One region of the Peribacillus sp. NPDC101481 genome, then DNA from elsewhere that is predicted to be linked to it. Evidence: predicted binding sites of a transcription regulator. Region 1 holds the regulator's gene; each other region holds the start of a gene.
What was found. The regulator LexA, encoded in region 1, represses DNA repair genes until DNA is damaged. The targets are predictions, from matches to a motif close to CGAACATATGTTCG.
Positions count from the first base shown of each region.

Region 2: the regulator LexA is predicted to act here: its motif matches at 1,371-1,384, upstream of recA (recombinase RecA).
Region 3: the regulator LexA is predicted to act here: its motif matches at 1,349-1,362, upstream of ACIROD_RS04415 (Y-family DNA polymerase).

Region 1 is NZ_JBIWNJ010000002.1:1,277,787-1,280,066, reverse strand. Features, by position in the region: gene ACIROD_RS16200 (YneB family resolvase-like protein) at 1-407, opposite strand, end outside; gene yneA (cell division suppressor protein YneA) at 427-738, opposite strand; gene lexA (transcriptional repressor LexA) at 894-1,517, shown strand; gene ACIROD_RS16185 (glucosaminidase domain-containing protein) at 1,723-2,280, opposite strand, start outside.
Region 2 is NZ_JBIWNJ010000002.1:1,080,951-1,083,230, reverse strand. Features, by position in the region: gene recA (recombinase RecA) at 179-1,225, opposite strand; gene ACIROD_RS15285 (competence/damage-inducible protein A) at 1,575-2,280, opposite strand, start outside.
Region 3 is NZ_JBIWNJ010000001.1:926,948-929,227, reverse strand. Features, by position in the region: gene ACIROD_RS04425 (hypothetical protein) at 1-254, shown strand, start outside; gene ACIROD_RS04420 (C40 family peptidase) at 305-964, opposite strand; gene ACIROD_RS04415 (Y-family DNA polymerase) at 1,377-2,280, shown strand, end outside.

The DNA of each region.
Region 1 (2,280 bases):
ATTTTAAGATTATGTAGTTTCCTTTGGTATTCTTCTACAATACCGACTATCTGGATGACCATGGCATCCGAATCCGATAACTCAAGCTCCCCGTCATGTGAGAGTGTATAAATTTTAACATTTTCTTTAAGGATGACATGGAAAAGGGCTATTTTGGCATTCCCTCTTCCCAGCCTTGTTTCATCCTGGATTAATAGTACTTCGGCTTCTTTAGTTTTAAATAGTTCGAGCATGTCAAAAATGCCATCCCGATTCAACTCATAACCACTTGCCTGCTCTTTTATTATGGATATAACTTCAACATCCATCTTTTCTGCCAATTTGACTAACTCATCTTCCTGCCTTGCCAATGATGTTTCCTGTGACTCTTTTTCTGTGCTGACCCTACAATAGATTACCGCCTTCATAATACCCTACCTTCACTGCTTACTGCTCACTGGCCAAATTCTGGACAAGTTCTTCCCCTTTAACCGGTATGACGATGACTTGACCAGGTTTAATTGTATCCGCCCTGACACCATTATGCTCTTCTATCCAACCAATGAATTCTTTTTTTGTCAAATTTGCTTCTTCATATTCTTCAGCGATTCCCCATAGGGTATCACCTTCACTTACTTCTATAGAAAGGAAATCCTTTTTTGGATCATTGTTCAATGTACAAGAGAATAAAATTGAAAAGATGAATACTGATCCCGCTAATAGAATCGTATAAATATAATTTTTGTATAAATTTTTCATAAATATCCCTCCAAAGCGAATGTTCGTTCGTATGTTATGGTCAAATTATAATACGAACGTTTGTTTCAGTCAACAACAAAATTCGAACTTATGTTTGTATAGAATTGGGGGCCATGCTATAATGTAGCAAAGAACATTGGGGAAGAGGTGCACATATGACTAAACTATCAAAAAGGCAGCAAGATATTCTTGATTTCATTAAAGAAGAGGTCCGCCAAAAAGGGTATCCACCTTCCGTACGGGAGATTGGTGAAGCAGTGGGACTTGCTTCAAGTTCAACAGTACACGGGCATTTATCACGCCTGGAAAGCAAAGGCCTGATTAGACGTGACCCAACCAAGCCAAGGGCCATTGAAATAATGAATTTGGAGGAAGCGAACAATATTCCCAAAGTCAATGTCGTGAACGTGCCGTTACTTGGAAAAGTAACAGCGGGAATGCCGATAACGGCCATTGAGAACATAGAAGAATACTTTCCGCTTCCCGAAAGCATGGTTCCACATGATGACCATGTATTCATGCTGGAAATCATGGGTGAAAGTATGATCGAAGCAGGAATTCATGATGGGGATTATGTCATCGTGAAACAACAAAGCAATGCCAATAATGGAGATATCGTCGTGGCCATGACGGAAGATGATGAAGCCACTGTAAAACGATTCTTTAAGGAACCGGATTACATAAGGCTTCAGCCTGAGAACTCGAATATGGAACCAATTATTTTACGAGATGTTTCGATACTTGGAAAAGTAATAGGCTTATATAGACAAATACACTAAAAGCGCTAACCGCGCTTTTTTTGTTTGTTTAATCTATGTCCCGAATTCTCTCAATATGCATATGGAATTTTAATAGAATCAAGTTTTCATGGGAATTTAAACGTCCTTAATTACGAACGGAAGTATATGATCGCCTAATATGTACTTTGGTAACAATCTGATTACAATAAAAAAGAGAGCTTTAACTACCGCTCCCAGTTAAAATTCACTTCACTCGTAATCTTTGGTTCACTTTAATTAGGTTAAGATCTACCAAGCCGTTCCACTGTTGAATCTGCACTTGTGTAGAACCGTATGCTTTTGCAAGCGCAGAGACGGTATCCCCTTTTTGGACAATATGATAAACCTCTTCTATACTTGCATCATATTTTGTTAAATCGCTTGTTTCGATAAGGTTCACCAGTTTTTCAATATAGTTGGGATCCGAGGCGTACCCAGCATCGAAAATTGCTTTGAGTGCTTTTCTGTAATCTTTTTCTCCAATGACAGCCGTATAAAGACTTCTATTCCATGAAGTCCCCTTTACATATAAATTGGCAAGATCTCTAAGACTTTCTTCCCAAGATGGGTATTTTCTGAATTTGTTCCATACTTGAACGGGTACGCCATTGACATATTCCATTGTCTGAATGATGACAGACTCACCCTTGAAGTCACCTTTTGTACCGAATATATTTTTTCCTTTGCTTGCTAATAAACTTGTCCCATATCCACTCTCCAAACAAGCTTGTGCAATGACAACAGAAGGTAATATTTTAAATTC
Region 2 (2,280 bases), 200 kb from region 1:
GTTTGTCCCTTATGTATCAATGATTATTCAAGTTTTCTCAATATCAACCATCATAATGTACAGCATTCTTTATGGAAAAGTTATTTCAATGCCATTTATTCAGCTGAAAATTTCACACTTTTCTCAAAATATATAGAAAAAGCCTAAGCGAACAAGCTTAGGCCTTTTCCAAATACCATTAATCAAGCAATTCAAAATGCTCTTCTGGTTCATTTTCTTCTGGCGGTAATTCATGCTCTCCATCGAGATTATAGTGATCTCTGATTTTCTGAGAAATTTCCTGAGCGATATCCTGATTTTCTTTCAAGAACAGCTTCGCATTTTCGCGGCCTTGTCCGACACGCTCTTCATTGTATGAATACCACGAGCCGCTTTTAAGGACGATATCAAGATCTGCACCCATATCGATGATTTCACCTTCCTGGGAAATCCCTTGACCATACATGATGTCAACTTCTGCTTGACGGAATGGTGGAGCAACCTTGTTTTTTACAACTTTGATTTTCGTTTTATTACCGACGATTTCATTACCCTGTTTTAATTGTTCCGCACGGCGCACTTCCAGACGAACAGTTGAATAGAACTTCAATGCCCGGCCTCCTGGAGTCGTTTCTGGATTCCCAAACATAACACCGATTTTTTCACGGACTTGGTTAATGAAAATGGCAATGGTATTTGATTTATTAATGGCACCAGACAGTTTTCTAAGCGCCTGGGACATCATCCGCGCTTGAAGACCCATATGGGAATCTCCCATTTCGCCTTCGATTTCAGCTTTAGGAACAAGTGCTGCCACCGAATCAATGACAATGATATCTACAGCTCCACTTCGAACTAATGCTTCAGCGATCTCCAAGGCCTGTTCACCCGTATCAGGCTGTGAAAGCAGTAAATCATCTATATTCACACCAAGTTTTTCTGAATATGCTGGATCTAAAGCATGCTCTGCATCAATGAATGCAGCCGTGCCGCCAGTCTTTTGTACTTCTGCAATAGCATGTAATGCAACAGTCGTTTTACCGGAGCTTTCAGGTCCATATATCTCAATGACCCGGCCTCTTGGATATCCGCCCACTCCCAATGCTACGTCCAATGCTAAAGAACCGCTTGAAATCGTTGAAATCCTACGATCAGACTGTTCCCCAAGTTTCATAATAGAACCTTTACCAAATTGTTTTTCAATTTGTTTTAATGCCATATCTAAAGCCGCTTGACGATCACTCACTCAATTTCCTCCTCTATATTCAAATAATCGGCTGTCCGATTAAAGGTGTACTTACGTTAGCAATTATTCGAGATTAAGGTTTGCATCCTGTCTCAAAACCTATCTTTACTATATACTCTTTTTACAATTTTGCCAAGCAAAAAGTCGAACATTCATTCGTTTTTTTCTTTCGGGGTATTCTCTGTAAAAAAGCGTTTTATCTTAAGGAAATCTCCATTTCCTTTCACTTTCTCCGTAAAAAAACCATTTTCATTGAATTAACTTTTTTCTTTTTTTCCCTATTTTTCAAGAAACAAACTTGCTAAAACCAAATAAAAAGCAGAGCTGTAAATAGCTCTGCTTTTAGCGCTTATAAATCCCTTAATAGGTAATGACAGCCGTACTTCACACTCCGAATCCGGTTTTGCGCCCTGCTTCCGGAAAGATTCAACTCCTTGAAATGAGTGTTTCCATCCCGATAGGAAATGCCAATGAATACTGTGCCTACAGGCTTGCCTTCTTGTTCATCCGGACCTGCAACACCCGTAAAGCTTATGCCTACATCCGCATCGAGCTTGCTCCGGACATTAGAGGCCATTTCCATTGCACACTCACCGCTGACCACCCCATGCTTAGATATGGTATCATCGCTGACGCCAAGGACGTTCGACTTCGCATCATTCGTATAGCAGACAATTCCGCCTTTGAAGACTTTACCGGCGCCAGGTATGGTTGTCAGCTGTTCTTGGAACATCCCACCGGTCAAGCTTTCAGCTGCCGCAATTGAAAGCTTGCGGACCGTTAATTCTTTTACAAGTTCCTTTATTAGTGAAGTATTATCACTTCCATAGTGGAACTTACCGACCCTGCTAAGAATTTCTTTTTCCGCTTCTAAAATAAGCTCTTCGCATTTTTCTTTAGAAGAGTCTTTAGCGGTGATCCTTAACGTCACTTCCCCTTCGGCTGCCAGCGGAGCAATTGTCGGATTCGTTTGATTGACAAGAAGATCTTCAATCACCGTTTCCAGTTCGGCTTCACCTATACCGTAGAACCGAAGAACCTTGGAATCGATCCGT
Region 3 (2,280 bases), on a different contig from region 1:
CATTTCCTGGGAAAGCGGAAGCGGAACTGATTCTTGTTTTGTCGGATGTAAAAAGCTTGGCCGAACAAAGGGCGGTCACTGCTGCCCTCAATCATGTCAGTAAAGCGGAAAGTCAGCGATTCATGGTTCTCGAAGTCGTCCATTTACCGTCAGAGCATGTTTATAATATCGAAATGATGAACCGTTCCAACTTGGACGCTTCATTCATGGTGACAGTTGAGGATTTAACGGATGAAATATTATATATAAAATAAAACAACCGGGCTGAATCACTATGAATTCTGTCCGGTTGTTTTATGGGATTTTATAAAGTTTTCGCACCTAAATATTTTGGTTTCCAATAAGAATTATCCATATCCGTGATGGTTATTCCTTTAGAAGAAGTAGCACTGATGAATTGACCATTTCCGATATAGATACCAACATGGGATACCCCTGTTCTTCCAGAAGAAGTATCAAAGAATACAAGGTCACCCTTAGATGGTGAAGATACTTTTAAACCTGTATTGGAATAAAGCAAGGATGTTGTACGCGGTAAGGTGATTCCTTGTGATTTCTGGAATACGTAATAGACGAAGCCTGAGCAGTCAAATCCAGTTGGTGTTGTTCCGCCCCATTTGTAGGGTTTGCCTATTAAGGTTTTTGCATAGCTGATCAAGCTTGTATTATTGACCTTATAAACACCAAGCTTATTAAATGTGTTACGGCCCGCAATTCCGTCGGCAGTCAGTCCTTTGGCTTTTTGGAATTTTTTTACTGCTGATACAGAATAGGTGCCGTAATATGTAGTCAGTGAACCTGAATATGTGAAATAACCTTTGGTTTTTAAAAGTTGTTGTAGTTGTTTGACATCACTATGTGTCATTCCGGGTCTGAGGGTTTGATCTCCAATATTTGCAAAGGCTTGCAGCGGGGTTAGCATCATGGCAGAAGCAACAGCAGCTGAAGCGATCCATTTCTTCATAATTTTCATTTCCTCTCTATCTATCTCTCTATATTCTTAACAATATTATCCTACAATACCATTATGACAATTAGACATAATTTTGGTTACAGTTTTATTACAAAAAATGAGTAGTAAGACTAAATTTAAAATAGACGAAAGACTGTTGAAAAGGGTGAAAAAAATTAAAAAAACTAAGTATAAGGATCCATTAAAAATTATTCAAGCTACGAATTGATTCTTTTTAAAAAAACTATTTGGGTATTCAGTTTAAATATGGTATTTTAACCATTTTTAGTATCTATTATATTTTTCAAGGAAATTACATTAAAAAGTAGAAATTTGTATGAAAACTTCCATTGAATAAGAACGTATATTCGGTTAAAGTTATGAATATAATAAAAGCGAACATATATTCTTGTTAGGGTGAGAAGTGATGGATTATGGGACGATGCCGAAACAATCAATTATGTGTATCGATATGAAAAGTTTTTATGCAAGCTGTTCAGCGGTCATGCTTGGTCTGGACCCGCTTGATTGTTATCTGGCGGTGGTTGGTGATTTGAAGAGGACAGGGAGCATTGTGCTTGCGGCTTCTCCAAAGATGAAGAAGGAATTTGGCATCAAGACAGGTTCGCGGATGTTTGAGATCCCGAATGATCCGAGGATTGTCGTCGTTGAACCTAAAATGGCGACCTATTTAAGGGTTTCGACGGAAATCACCCGCTTGTTCAACCGTTATGTGCCCAAAGAAGCGATTCACGTATATAGTGTGGACGAAAGTTTTGTGAAAGTCGATGGTGCCGCTTCTTTATGGGGAGATGCCCGGATGATAGCTGAAAAGATAAAGGATGAAATCGAACGGGAATTACAGCTCCCCTGTGCCATTGGAATTGGACCGAACATGCTTATGGCAAAACTTTGCCTTGATTTGGAAGCCAAACATAATGGGATTGCAGAATGGAAGTATGAGGATGTGCCAAGCAAACTTTGGCCGATTTCCCCGCTTCGTGAAATGTGGGGGATCGGCAGGCGCGTAGAAAAAACCCTTCATGGAATGGGAATATTTACGGTTGGACAGCTTGCCAATTATGATCTTGAATTACTTGAAGCGAAGTTTGGAATTATGGGCAATCAGCTTTACCACCATGCTTGGGGAATAGATTTATCCGATATGGGGGCAGCGATCATCGAAGGGCAGGTAAGCTTCGGTAAAAGTCAAATCCTGCTGCGGGATTATAAGGAGGAGCATGAGGTAAAGCAGGTCATGCTGGAAATTTGCGAAGAAGTTGGAAGAAGGGCACGCACCCATCGCAAGGCAGGAAGGACGGTGAGCC